One region of the Cyanobium sp. NS01 genome, then DNA from elsewhere that is predicted to be linked to it. Evidence: riboswitches for the same ligand, from Rfam matches in the RefSeq annotation. Region 1 holds a riboswitch; the other holds the start of a gene.
The links. Region 1 has a riboswitch for cobalamin ahead of CyaNS01_RS06820 (energy-coupling factor ABC transporter permease). Riboswitches for the same ligand answer to the same signal wherever they lie in the genome.

Region 1 (6,877 bases):
GCTGGCGCAGGCGGCGCAGGGATCCGCGCGCGTAGCGGATTGGTGCCTCTCGCCAGCGGAGTTGGCCCTGCTGAGGGCGCAGCAGGCCATTGGCCAGCAGGAACAGGGTGGTTTTGCCGCAGCCGTTGTCGCCGATCAGGCCGCAGCGCCACCCCTCGGGCACGTCCAGGCTGAGGCCGCTGATGCACGCTTCGAGGGCGCAGGGGTAGCGGAAGCCCACCGCCTCGAAGCGCAGCAGGGTTGTTGCCGGCTTGCCGCCATCGGGGGGCTGCGCTGGAGTCATCGCCCCAGCCCCAAGGACAGGGCACCGAGCAGGGCACAGCCGGCGATGGCCTCTCGCTGATGGCGCGGCGAGCCCCGGTGTCGCTCTGCAGCCAGCACCCGCAGCTCGCCGTCAAACCCCCGGGCCGCCAGGCCCATGGCGAGGCCCCGGTAGCTCGCCAGGGAGCGATGCAATAACTGGGCCACCAGCACCCCCAGACTCTTCAGTCGCTGCCTCCAGCCGCGCCTCCCGGCCCTGGCCTGCTGCGCCACCCACAGCTCGCTGGCGATGCCCATCAGGGTGAAGATGAAGCCATAGGTGAGCACCAGCAGCTCCAGCAGCAGGGGCGGCAGTCGCAGGCGCCGCAGCACAGCGATCAGCTCACTGAAGGGCGTGGTGAGCAGCACGAACATCAGACAGCTGCTGGCGGCCAGCGAGCGGCTGATCAGCAGCGCGGCCTGCCCCACCCCCTGCTGGCTCACGTAAACCATCCAGCCGCCGGCCAGGGGCCGGGCCAGCTGCTGCCACACGTCCCCGCGAGCGGTGGCGGTGAAGGCGTCGAGCGGCACCGCCTGCAGCAGCAGGGCCGGCAGGCTGGCGATGGCGAACCCCAGCGGCAGCAGCAGCAGCGGCAGGTAGAGCCGCGCCGGGATCGCGGCGTACACCACGATCCAGAGCGCCAGCCAGAGGCTGATCAGGCCCTGGACCAGCGGAGGTGCCACCAGCCCCAGCAGCAGCAGCACCGCCGCAAAGGCCAGCTTCTGCCCCGGGGGCAACCAGCGCAGCCGGTTGCCGTAGGCCAGGGCGTCAATCCGGTGACTCATCGCCCCTGTTCAGAGCGCGTCCTTTGTAGAGCCCGATCACGTAGCCGATCACACCGGCGCCAAGGGCCGCCTGGCTGGCGAACAGCAGGCTTTCCACCTCGCCGCTGGGCAACGCCACCACCGCGTTGAACCAGGGCCTGTAGCTGGGCTGGATCTCGCTGATGGCGTCCATGCCCTGGCCGTCGGCGCCGGAGAATTCGCCGCGCACGACCAGCACGGGCAGGGCGCTCAGGGCCACCACGGCGAGCACCAGCAGCCAGTTGCCCTGGGGGCGTTGCTTTCCAGAATCGGTCATGGGGTCAGCTCTCCTGGTGGAGCAGGCGGAGGGTCTTGAGCTCGGGCTGGCCATAGGACTGCAACCAGTTCCACACCAGCACGGTGAGCAGGCCTTCGGTGATGGCCAGGGGAATCTGGGTGATCGCGAAGATGCTGCCGAATTTCAGGAATGAGGCCATCACCCCACCGCTGGCGGCGGGGAAGGCGATCGCCAGCTGGCCAGCGGTGACCACGTAGGTGGCCAGATTGGCGAGGGCGGCGGCGGCGAACACCGCCAGGCGCCTGTGGCCGCTGCTGCTGAAGAGCTGAAAGGCGCCCCATGCCACGAAGGGCCCCACGATCGCCATCGAGAAGATGTTGGCGCCCAGGGTGGTGAGCCCACCGTGGGCCAGCAGCAGCGCCTGGAACAGCAGCACGATGCTGCCGATCACGGTCATCACCGTGGGGCCGAACAGCATCGCGCCCAGGCCGGTGCCGGTGGGGTGGGAGCAGCTGCCGGTGACGGAGGGAATCTTCAGGGCCGAGAGCACGAAGGTGAAGGCGCCGGCCAGGGCCAGCAGCAGCTTCAGCTCCGGGTGGCTGCGGCTGATGCGCGTCAGCGACCGCAGGCCCACCGCCAGGAAGGGCAGCGAGATCAGCCACCAGGCCACGGCCCACTGCAGCGGCAGGAAGCCCTCGGCGATGTGCATCGCCTGCGCCGGGGCAGGCGTTAACAGAACAAGGCAGAAACTGAGCGCAGCCATCAACGACAGGCTGGCCAGCTTTGCTGGCGTGGTCTTCACTCTGTACCTCGCAGGTAAGACAGTTGAGTTGTGAAGAACGGCAGGTGTTCTGACTGATCAGGGTCCTGGGACCCTGAAACACAGTTGCGGGACAGCGGCCGATTTCAACGGCACTTTCCCTGTTGCCTCCGGCGGCTGAACCCCGCCGGAACCGTTCTGAATCCGAGCATACCCATGGCGGCTCAGCTCTTTCTCGCCCCGCTTCAGGTTTCGTGTCCGATTTCAGGGAGGCCGGCGTGCTCAGTAACCTGGGTGCTCCGTGTTCCCCCCGCGTCCATGGACTTTTTCGAAGTGCTCTGGCACGGCGAGGGCATCGGTGATGGCGGCGATCTGGAGGAGGCCCTGATGGCCTATGCCCTGGTGAAGCCCGACGACGGCGACTGGGCCGCCGCCTGCAGCGCCCCCGGCGCCGCTCCCTGCATCCGTCGCTACGCCTCCTTTGACGCCTTCCTCGACAACGCCGATGAGCTGGAGACGATTCCGGTCACGGCGGCGATGATCGAGGCCTGCCTGGCGCAGCTGCCCTGAGTTCCGCCCCACGACGAGCCCGGCCGCAGCGCTGATCCCGCCTGTCACTGCGCCAGCACCCGTGGGATCGCCTCCAGCCGCGTGGTGGCGGCCCGGGAGAGCCTGTCGCGCCGCATCGCCCAGGGCGGTTGCAGTCCGCAGGCGGCCCACTGCACGGTGCCGCGCCCGTAGCGGCGGTTGAGCCGGTCCACGGCGGCCATCAGGGCAGCGCGGCGCTGCTGCTGCTCCGGCGGCATCGGTTGCAGCAGGTGGTGTTGCAGCAGCTCCTCGCCCTGCAGCTGCAGCAGCAGCACGCCGGCCTTCTGCAGCGGGTGCTGGGGACGGAACAGGGCCTCGGCCAGGGGCAGGGCCGCCGCCAGCAGCACGGCGGTGTCCTGGCTGGGCAGCGCCAGGGTGAGGGTGGCGCTGTTGCTGTAGAAGCTGGTGCCGTTGAACGGGTTGCTGCGCACGAACACGCTCAGGGCCCCGGCCCGCTGCCGTTGGCGGCGCAGCTTCTCGGCCGCCCGCACCGTGTAGGTGGCCACCGCCTGGCGCAGCTCCGCGGCCGTGCGCACCGGCTGGCTGAAGCTGCGGCTCACGCAGGTTTCCTGCTTCGGCGCTGGCACCAGGGTGAGCGGCAGGCAGCGGTGGCCCCGCAGTTCCTGCTGCAGCCGCAGGCCCACCACGCCGCACTTCTGGCGCAGCTCACCGCTCGGCATGTCGCGCAGGGCGAGGGCATGGGCGACGCCCCGCAGCCGGCACCAGCGGGCCAGGCGTCGGCCGATGCCCCACACGTCTTCGATCGCCACCTGCTGCAGCCAGGCGGAGGGGTCGCTGCAGGCTCCCAGGTCGAACACATGGCCATGGGCCGGTTGCCCCTTGGCGAGGCGGTTGGCCAGCTTGGCCAGCACCTTGGTGGGGGCGAGGCCCACCGCCACCGGCAGCCCCAGCTCCCGCTGCACCGCCCGCCGCAGCTCCAGCCCCCAGGCGGTGAGATCGCTGCCCGGCGGCCGGGGCAGCAGGCCGAAGGCCTCGTCGATCGAGTAGATCTCCAGCTCCTCCACCCAGCGCTCCAGGGTGGCCATCAGCCGCTGGCTCATGTCGGCGTAGAGGGCGTAGTTGGAGCTGCGCACCACCACGCCGAGGCGCTCCAGCTGGCGCTGCACCTGGAAGTAGGGCTGGCCCATGGCGACGCCGAGCCGCCTGGCCTCGGCACTGCGCGACACGATGCAGCCGTCGTTGTTGGAGAGCACCACCAGCGGCCGGCCCAGCAGGGCGGGCTCCAGCACCGCCTCGCAGGAGGCATAGAAGTTGTTGCCATCGATCAGGGCGATGGCCGTGCTGGTCGGCATGGCCCCCTCAGCAGCGGCGGATCACATGGGTGGCCACCCCCCAGATGCGGGCGTCGGGATGCGGGTGCAGCGGCAGGGACGGGTAGGCGGGATGGGCCGCCTCCAGCCACTGCCGGGTTCCGCGGCCGGCCAGGCGTTTCACGGTGAAGCCGCCATCGAGCAGGGCCACTACCACCAGGCCCGCCCGCGGTTCGAGCTGCCGGTCCACCACCAGCAGGTCGCCGTGCCGGATGCCGGCATCGCGCATCGAGTCGCCGGCCACCCGCAGCAGCAGGGTGGCGCCGGGGTGGGGCACCAGCAGCCGCTGCAGGTTGAGGCCTGGCTGGGCGGTGGCCTGGCTTCTGGCCTGGGCGCTGGCGTGTGAGCTGGCCTGGCTGTTGGGGCGGCGCCTGGAGATGTCGGCCACGCCGCGGGGATCGTCAATCCACAGACTAGTACAGATGTACTGAGTGGATGCGGTGTCAGGGGCGCTGTTCTCCATACCATGGGCTCAACACCGCAGCCGATCAACGGTGGCCACGGGGATGGGCGCAACCACGCTGAGGCTGGGCACGGCGGGGGCGGGGCTGCTGCTGGTGCTGTTCCTGCTGGTGCATCTGGCCGGCGTGCTGCCGGCGGTGCTGGCCCCCGAGCGCTTTGAGGCCTATGCGGCCGGTCTGCATCGCGCCGCCTGGCTGCCCCTGGTGGAGCTGGCCCTGCTGGCTGCGGCACTGCTGCATCTGGGCCTGGGGCTGGCCAAGGTGATCGCCAACCGTCGCGCCGGCAACAGCGCCAGCCTCAGCAGCCGTCGCGGCCAGCCGCTGGCGGCTCTGGCGGCCCGCAGCCAGGCGATCGGCGGCGTGGGGCTGCTGCTCTTTCTGGCGGTGCATCTGGGCCAGCTGCGCTGGCCGCGCCCGCCGCAGGGGGCCGAACGGGCCGCCCTCGAGGCAGTGCTGCGCCAGCCGGCCATGCTGGCCCTCTACCTCGCCGCCGCCGCCGCCGTGGGACTGCATCTGCTGCATGGCTCGGAGGCCGCCCACCGCAGCCTGGGCCTGCTCGATGCCGGCAACGGCCCCCGCATCCGCCTGGCGGGGCGCCTGCTGGCCCTGGTGGTGGCCATCGGCTTCGCGGCGGTATCCGTGGCGCTGGCCCTCGGCCTGGGGCTGCCTCTGCAGCCGGGGCCATGAGCGGACTGCCCGATGCCCAGCTGCCCGGTGGTCCGCTGCCGCAGGCCTGGCAGCACTGCAAGGAGGGGCTGCCCCTGGTGAGCCCGCAGCGCAAGCGGCAGCTGCGGCTGCTGGTGGTGGGCAGCGGCCTGGCCGGCGCCTCGGCGGCGGCCACCCTGGCCGAACAGGGCTACCAGGTGCGGCTGCTCAGCTTCCATGACAGCCCGCGCCGGGCCCATTCAGTGGCGGCCCAGGGGGGCATCAATGCCGCCCGTCCCCGGGCCGCCGATGGCGACAGCATCAGCCGCCTGTTCGCCGACACCGTGCGCGGCGGCGACTTCCGCGCCCGCGAGGCGGGCTGCTGGCGGCTGGCGGAGATCAGCAGCGGCATCATTGATCAGTGCGTGGCCCAGGGCGTGCCCTTCGCCCGGGAGTACGGCGGCAGCCTGGCCACCCGCAACTTCGGCGGGGCCCTGGTGAGCCGCACCTTCTACGCCCGCGGCCAGACGGGCCAGCAGCTGCTCTACGGCGCCTACCAGGCCCTCATGCGCCAGGTGGCCGCCGGCCGGGTGGAGCTGCTCTGCCGCCGCGATGTGCTGGAGATCATCACCGTGGAGGGGGTGGCCCGCGGCGTGGTGGCCCGCCATCTGATCAGCGGTGAGCTGGAGGTGCACACCGCCCAGGCCGTGCTGCTGGCCAGCGGCGGCTACAGCAACGTGTATTTCCTCTCCACCAACGCGCTCAAGTCCAACGCCAGCGCCATCTGGCGGGCGCATCGCCAGGGCGCCCTGCTCGCCAACCCCTGCTTCACCCAGATCCACCCCACCTGCATCCCCAGCGGCGACGCCTACCAGAGCAAGCTCACCCTGATGAGCGAGAGCCTGCGCAATGACGGCCGCGTGTGGCTGCCGCTCCAGCCGGCCGATCCGCGCCCGCCGGCCGAGATTCCCGAGCAGGAGCGCGACTACTTCCTGGAGCGTCTCTATCCCGCCTACGGCAACATGGTGCCCCGCGATCTGGCCTCCCGGCGGGCCCGGGAGCTGTGCCAGGCCGGCCATGGCGTGGGGCCCGGCGGCCGCTCGGTGTACCTCGATCTGCGCGATGCGATCAGCAGCCAGGGCGCCAGCACGATCGAGAGCCGCTACGGCAATCTGCTGCAGATGTATGAGCGGATCACTGGCGAGGATCCCTACACCACGCCGCTGCGCATCTACCCGGCGCCCCACTACACGATGGGCGGCCTGTGGGTGGACTACCGGCTGATGAGTTCGATTCCGGGGCTGTTCGTGCTGGGTGAGGCCAACTTCTCCGAGCACGGCGCCAACCGGCTCGGGGCCAGCGCCCTGATGCAGGGCCTGGCCGATGGCTACTTCATCGCACCGCTCACGGTGACGGCCTGGCTGGCGGGCCATGCCACCCCTGCCATCGCGGCAGACCACCCGGCCTGCCGCGAGGCCCGCGCCCGGGCCGCTGGCCGCATCGCCGCCCTGCTGCAGGTGGCGGGCCCACGGCCCGTGGATGCCTTCCACCGGGAGCTGGGGGCGGTGATGATCGAGCGCTGCGGTATCAGCCGCGACGCCGCCGGCCTCAGGGCCGGGCTGGCGGAGGTGGCGGCGCTGGAGCAGCGCTTCCATGCCGAGGTGCGGCTGCCGGGCACGGCGGCGGGGCCCAATCCGGAGCTGGAGAAGGCGCTGCGGCTGGAGGATTTCTTCGGCCTGGCCCAGTTGAT
Region 2 (6,877 bases), 850 kb from region 1:
CAGATCAGCAGACCCCGGCCGCTGAGCCGATAACCATCCCAGGCGGCATGGCCGATCAGCAGGCTGTTCTGCTCCAGAAAGCGCGGTTCCCAGGCCCCCGAACAGGCGGATTCCTGTCCATGCCAGGACCTCGGCCCCCGCCAAGGCTGCCCTGGCCCAGGCTGCCCCGGCCAAACCGGCAAGTCAGGCCACGGCATCGACCGGCTCCGGACAGGGCACCAGGCGCTCAGTCTCCCGATCCCAGAGCTTGAACTGGGCGCAACTGAGCATGTCGCCGAGTCGCAGACAGGGCACAGCCGCCAGCAGACGAGCATTGGCCTGGTGGGCGGCGCGCAGGTTGTAGTTGGGAATGCGCTCCGAGAGGTGGTGGATGTTGTGGTAGCCGATGTCAGCCGTGAACCAGCGCAGCCAGGCCGGCATCTGCAGATAGCTGGTGCCTTCCAGAGCTCCCTGCATGTGGCTCCAGCCCTCGGTGTTGTGGGCGTAGCTGCCCTCAAAGATGTGCTGAACGAAAAAGATCCACAGGAACAGGGCTGCCGAGAAGGTGAGGGTCACGCCGTAGAGCCCCAGCACCAGGCCGAATCCCCAGCGCTGGCCGGCCGCCACCACCAGGGCGATCAGCACCACGTTGTTCAGCAGCAGATCCCAGAACTCGGCCGAGCGCGGCACGGCCTGGGCCCGGACCGCCCGGGAGATCTCCTTGAGAAGCGCCAGCCTGGGCTGGATGGCGAGGTAGTAGAAGCCACCGGGGAGGGCCATCAGCGGATGGCGCAGCAAGGCGTAGGTGGCCTGCTGCCTGGCACTCAGCTGGGCGTAGTCGTCGGTGGTGATCAGGTCGGTGACGCCGCGATAGCGCTCCCAGTCGCCATTGGTGCGGTGGTGAAAGGCGTGGTCGTTGGACCAGGCCAGCTGGGGAATGGCATTCACCAGCCCCAGGATGAAGCCCCCCACCCGGTTGAGCCAGCGGCTGCGGAACAGGGAATGGTGGCCGCAGTCGTGCATCAGGGAGAAGCAGCGCAGCGAGAACAGCACCAGGGGAATCACCAGCAGGGGCACGGCCCAGGGCGCCCGCTGGGCGAGATGGATGGCCAGGGCCAAGCAGGCCAGGTAGGGGCCCACGGCGCTGAGGATCTGATAGGCGCCGCGCCAGTTGCTGCTGCGGGCATAGGGGGCCAGCACGAAGTCGGCTGGCCGGAGATCGGTGGTCATGCAGGAGGGCGAGGGGGGCATCACGGCACGAGCGGATCAGCCGGCGCGGACACCAGAGCCTGGCGCCGGCCCGGTCAGGCCCTGGAGTGCTTGTTGGGGACGTGAACGTCTGCGGCGCGTCTCAGCGCTCGGGCAGGCCCTGGCAGGCTGAAGGCGGGTGGCTTCCGGGGCTGGATAGAAAGGCTTGGCTCATCGTGGAACCCGGTCCGCGCCGGGGGTGAGGGGTGATCACAACGGCGAGCGTTCTGACTGAGGGGTGCTCCCAGGAGCGAACCCCATCACAGCTGCGGGACAGCGCCGGACTCGCAGAGGGTCCAAGAACCCTCTCCCCACCGGACTTTCCTCCTTGCGTCCAGGGTGTGAACCACTGGAACCGTCACGGCCAGTCTGGTGCAGATGTCAGCCAACTGACGCCTCTGCGGTGTTCAGCGGGCAGCGAAGGCGATCGGGCCGAGGATCAGGGCCGCGCCAGCGACGGCGAGCAGCAGGGCCACGGCGGCGGTCCAGCGGCTGGGCAGCTGCCGCAGCACGAGATAGCTGCTGCCGCTCACCAGCACCGAGGCGGAGAAGGAACCCGCCCACCACAGCGCTGAGGCGGCACCGGCCGGAGCCTCCTGACCATGGAGCATGGCGTGCACGGCCACGGCTGCAGCGATCAGGGCACCGCAGAGCTCCAGGGCCGGAGCCCGCGGCGACTTCTGGCTGCGCAGCACCAGCAGGGCCACGGCGGGGATGGCCAGGGTCGCCAGCAGCTCGGCACCAGGCAGCCCGCCGCCCATGGCGCCGAACACGCCTCCAGCCAGGGCGCCAGCCAGCCCCCAGAGCAGCAGCTCGGCCGAGAGGTAGGAGGCCGCGGCGCCAACGGCGATCAGCAGCAGCAGGTGGTCGGTGCCCGCCAGTGGATGCAGGAAGCCTCCCACCAGGCCGCCTGAGGCCACGTTGTGGGCCTGGGCCGGCTGGCCGAGCAGCAGGGTCGTGGCGGTGGCCAGGGCCACCAGAAGGCCGAGGGAGCGGCTGGAGCGGAGGTGTTGCATGGTTTCTCCCGGTTTCCGCGCCGGGCAGGAAAGAACTCAAAGCGGCGAGCGTTCTGACTCAGGAGCAGGTCTCTCCATCACAGCTGCGGGACAGTGCCGGAGTTGCACCGGACTTTCCTCGTTGCCTTCCGGGCCAGAGGCTCGAAAACCACTCCGCTCCCATTGTGCTCCTGCTGCGGCGATTCGGCCGCAGACCTGATCCCACAGACCTGATCTCAGGGATTCAGGTCTTCCTCGCGCCAGCCCTGCTCCAGCCGCCAGCGGCGGCGGCGGTGGCCAGTTGCAGCCAGCGGGCCGCCGGGGAGCGTCCTTCTCGCTCACGGGCGGCCCGCAGCAGGGGGCGCCAGGGGGGGAGCTCGGTCAAACGCTCACGACCTCAAAGAGCCACGCCCTCACGCCGCTTGGCCGGAGCGCCGCTGGAACGCCAGCCCCGCACCACCCACAGCTGCTCCGCCTACAGCCAGCGCGCCAAGACCTCCTGCCACGGCCAAGAACCCCAGCGTCTGCAGGGCCAGCAGAAACAGCCCCAGGGCCGAGGCGGCCTTGATCTGGATGCGGGCCTTGATCAGCAGGGTGAGCAGGAGCAGCACCGTGGCCTGCAGGCCGGCGGCCTTGGCGGTGATGGCCGCGGTGGTGAGGGGGCCGAAGGGACAGGGAAGCAGCATGGGCTCAGGGCGTTACCACCATGCTGGCGGGTGGGCCCTGCCGGGCGTTGCCCCTGTTCAGCTGAAGCCCCCCAGCCGGATGCCGGCGCCCACCACCACGAAGGCGATCGCCAGGGCTGTGATGGCGCGGATGTGCCAGGCCAGGGGGCCCAGCCTGGCGTCGCTGAGGTTAGGGATGAGGCGCAGCCGGGCGTCCAGGGCCAGGGCCACGGTGGCGGCGAGCAGCAGCAGCTTGGTGCCGACCAGCACGGCGATCGGGTTCGCCGGGTTGAACAGCCCCTGCAGGCCCGGCAGGTAGATCCAGGCCATGGCCAGGCCGGTGATCACCTGGATCGCCAGGGCGGTGAGCCCCAGGGGCTCAAACACCTCCTCGTAGGCCCGGATCGGCGCGGCGCTGGCCTGGCGCAGGGCCCGGGGCAACACCCCCAGATCCAGCACCAGGTGGCCGCCGGTCCACACCGTGGCGGCCAGGGCATGCACGATCACCAGCCAGGAGAACAGAGACATCGCTCAGGGCAACAGCGGCCCGCCGGTTTGGCGGCTGATGGCCACGATCCCAGGCCGCGGCACCCTGCCGGGCACGCCCGAGGGCCAGTTCGAGCCGGTTGGCACCCAGCGCTCCTGCTCGAAACCCGCCCCGTCGCGAGCCACCAGGGCGGTGGTGTGGCGGCTGACCTCCTGGGCCCTGCGGCTGCCGTGCACTTCACCGGGGTGCTGCACGGCCAGGAACAGGGTGTGCTCGGCACTGTCGAAGCACGGCCCGGTGAGCTCGCACTCCATGGGCCCGGTGGCGAAGCAGAGGGCCTCGCCCCGGGCCGGCCCGCGCCTCGGCAGCACCCAGCAACTGTTGTTGCCGAACGCCTCGGCGGGGCTGGCCCCGGAGGAGCGGTCGGTCACCACCCAGACGTTGCCGGCCCCATCCACCTCCAGGTTGTCGGGGTTGGCGAAGCCCATGCCTCCCTCCCAGGGCAGGCCGCCCACCGCCACCATCTGCCAGCGGAAGCCGCCGGCGCTGGCCGTGCTCTCGCTGAGTCGCATCACCCAGCCATGGGGCCAGGTGGGCTCCCCGGCCGGGCCGGAGAAGATGGCGGGGTCGGCCCGACCCTCCCGATCGGCTCCCCCCGCCGTGAAGGCGATCAGCAGATCGCCCGTGGCCGGATCGAACACGGTGTCTTCCGGGCGGGCGGCGGCGGTGGCCCCCACGGCGTTAGCGGCCAGATGGGCATCGATCAGGATCGCGCCGAGCTGGGCGTCCCCTGTGCCGGGGTAGAGGGAGGCCAGGGTGCTGAACTGCTCGCGGTAGCGCTTCACCTCGGCATCGCTGCTGAGGTCCACGGCGCCGGGCTGGCGGCGGTCGGGATCGGGCAGCCGCGTGGCCTGGCTCAGGCCCCAGCGCTGGTAGTGGCTGGGGAGCTGGGGCGCCAGGGCGGTGGAGGGCAGCAGCGGAATCCAGCGCCCCTGGCCGCCGGCACCGAACTGGGCCACCTCCAGGCGCCCGGCGCTGAACAGGGCGGAATTGGCCGGATCCAGGGGGTCTCGGACCCGGCCAGCGCTCACGAAGCGGTAGAGGTGGCCGCCGTGGCGGTCGCAACCGGAGTACAGCACCAGGGGCTGGCCCGCCTGGGCCTTCACGGCCACGGCCTCGTGGCGGCAGCGCCCCAGAGCCGTGTGCTTCACCGCAGGCCGCTGGGGCCGGCGTGGATCCACCTCCACGATCCAGCCGTACTTGTTGCCCGCCAAGGCGAAGGGGTTGCCCAGGCCGCGGAGCCTGCGGCCGTCCCAGTGGAAAGGGAGCTCAGACGGATCCAGGGAGGAGCCATCGGCGTACACCGCCTCGCACACCTCCTTTTGGATGTTCTCCTCGGCGCTGAGCACGGTGCCCCAGGGGGTGGTGCCGCCGGCGCAGTTGGCGAAGGTGCCGATGATCCGCTCGCCGAGGCCGTCGTCGTAGCCGAGGCGGCGCTCGGCGCGGAACACCGCCGCCGCCGGGCCACTGGCGCGCAGGGCCTGGGCGGGATCCTGCAGGCCACTGAGGCCGCTGATGCGGCGGTCGAAGCGCCCTGGCTGGCGGCGCCAGCGGCCTTCGGGCCCCTGCTCCAGGCCCGCCACGCCGATGCCGAGATCCTCAAGGGCAGCGCCGGCCACCTCCTTCACCATGGCCAGCAAGGGATCGCCACTGGCCAGGGCGGTGGCATCCACCCGGGAGTTGCGATCGGCCAGGGCCGCCTGGAGCTGCTCCAGGGGCAGGCTGAGGCCGCGGGCTTCACCCAGCCCCTCCGCCCAGGGAAGGGGGCTGATGTACTCGAAATTGACGGTGAGCAGGGCCTGCCCCGGCGCCAGGGCCAGGTAGGCGAGGTGGTCGTTGTTGTATCCGAAGCTCCCATCCCCCAGCGGATCCCCCCACACCGCCAGCAGATCGGCCCGGTAGCCAGCCGGCACCACGAGGCGATCCTCCAGGCGCACCTGGCCGTAGTGGCGGCGCTGCTCCGCGGCGCTGAGGCCATCGAGGGGCAGGGGCAGCGGCGTGGGCACCGGCTGAAAGGGCAGCCCGCCGCTGCGGCCACTGCCGCGGATCGGGCTTGGCGAGGCGCGTCCTGTCCTGGCCCGCCCGGCCTGGGCCGATCCGGCTGTCGCCAGGCCGAGCAGCACCAGCAGGGAGCGACGGTTCATGACGGCCAGTCTCGGGCCAGACCTTGGTCGTCCAGGCGACAGCCGCTTCGCAACGCCCCCACTTCACGGCTCCCCCAGAAGAATGCCAGGATGAACACACTTCGTAACATCGCCATGACCATGGGCGAACTGTTTCTCGAGTCGATGGCCACCGGGGTGATCACTCCTGAAGAGCTGAGCTGGCTGGCCAGGCGCCAGACGGAGTTTTCCCGGGTGGAGGAGGCTGCGGCCCTGCGCCTCGGCAGGCTTCTGGATCAGGGCGTGATCCAGCTCGGCTGCCGGTTGCCGCGGCTGGCCTGAGGGTTCGCCGCCATGCTGGATCCCCAGGGGGGGCTGTACACCCAGAAACCGGAGCTCAGCTCATGTCCGCGTCACTGGCTTTCGTGCTGGCTCCTGAGTCGGGCCTGCCTCCTGATGGCGACACCGACTGGGAGCAGCTGAGCCTGGCCCAGCGCCACGGCATCCGCCAAGCGGCGGCCTTCCGGCTCTATGCCCTGCCGGAGGCTGCCCCCCCCCCCGACCTTGCCGATCCTGGCTCAGGCCTTGAGGCGCTTCCCTTCAACGGCAGCATCCCCGATGGCCTGCCCCAGGCTGCCGCGACCCAGCTCTATTGCGATGCGGTGATCCCGCGCTTCGATCCGCCCCAGTTGTGGCTGGCGGTCTACGCGCTGGAAGACGACCGCACAAAGGCCGTCGCCCTGGACCGTTTCCCGCTGCACCAGGCAGAGAACGAAGCCTGCTGGTTCTATCCCACCGACGACGGCACCTACCTCTGCTGGGAGCGGGCTGAGGCCATCACCCTGGCGCCCGGCTTCATCGCCGATCCCAGCTGCTGCCCCTCGCCAGCGGACTACCGCCGCAGCTCCCTGCACTTGCTCTGGTCCCTGATGGCCGACGACCCCGACCTCACCTGCGTTGGGATCACCTACGCGGGGGTCCGCCTCGAATGGCCGGTGCTGAGCGATGAGCCTGCGGCTGCCGCCTCCTGGACCGCCTTCGCGGTGGACAGCGCCGCCAGCCCCCATTACCGCCAGATCGCCACGGTGCGGGCCCATGGCCCTCAGCGCAGCGATTCGCAGGCCTCGCCTTCGCCATTGCCATCCCGGCAGCGGTGACGGCGCCGCAGGGCGCAGCCCAGAACTGTGAGCAGGCGCACCATGGAGCCATGGTCCAGCCCCCGAGGGTGGGGGCTGGGCGCTCAGGCTCCCTGACCGGCGCTGACGGCAACTGCCTGGGGCTGGGCAGCCGGACGGCCGTCGCGGGGACCATCGACCGACTCCCGCACCAGTTCAGCGGTGA

Region 2: it holds a riboswitch for cobalamin, as region 1 does, so the genes downstream of both, CyaNS01_RS11275 (HupE/UreJ family protein) here and CyaNS01_RS06820 (energy-coupling factor ABC transporter permease) in region 1, are expected to answer to the same signal.

What each region holds. Positions count from the first base shown of each region.
Region 1 covers NZ_CP047940.1:1,307,545-1,314,421, reverse strand. The annotation lists gene CyaNS01_RS06835 (energy-coupling factor ABC transporter ATP-binding protein) at 1-283, opposite strand, end outside; gene cbiQ (cobalt ECF transporter T component CbiQ) at 280-1,086, opposite strand; gene CyaNS01_RS06825 (energy-coupling factor ABC transporter substrate-binding protein) at 1,070-1,381, opposite strand; gene CyaNS01_RS06820 (energy-coupling factor ABC transporter permease) at 1,386-2,051, opposite strand; cobalamin riboswitch at 2,166-2,315, opposite strand; gene CyaNS01_RS06815 (hypothetical protein) at 2,421-2,672, shown strand; gene CyaNS01_RS06810 (Y-family DNA polymerase) at 2,717-4,003, opposite strand; gene CyaNS01_RS06805 (LexA family transcriptional regulator) at 4,011-4,484, opposite strand; gene CyaNS01_RS06800 (succinate dehydrogenase) at 4,528-5,169, shown strand; gene CyaNS01_RS06795 (fumarate reductase/succinate dehydrogenase flavoprotein subunit) at 5,166-6,877, shown strand, end outside.
Region 2 covers NZ_CP047940.1:2,159,223-2,166,099, forward strand. The annotation lists gene CyaNS01_RS11265 (hypothetical protein) at 1-182, opposite strand, end outside; gene CyaNS01_RS11270 (fatty acid desaturase) at 184-1,209, opposite strand; cobalamin riboswitch at 1,427-1,602, opposite strand; gene CyaNS01_RS11275 (HupE/UreJ family protein) at 1,635-2,243, opposite strand; cobalamin riboswitch at 2,269-2,411, opposite strand; partial or broken gene CyaNS01_RS11280 (pyridoxamine 5'-phosphate oxidase) at 2,500-2,607, opposite strand; gene CyaNS01_RS11285 (hypothetical protein) at 2,636-2,908, opposite strand; gene CyaNS01_RS11290 (CopD family protein) at 2,966-3,415, opposite strand; gene CyaNS01_RS11295 (PhoX family phosphatase) at 3,419-5,578, opposite strand; gene CyaNS01_RS11300 (hypothetical protein) at 5,669-5,878, shown strand; gene CyaNS01_RS11305 (hypothetical protein) at 5,941-6,693, shown strand; gene CyaNS01_RS11310 (DoxX family protein) at 6,777-6,877, opposite strand, start outside.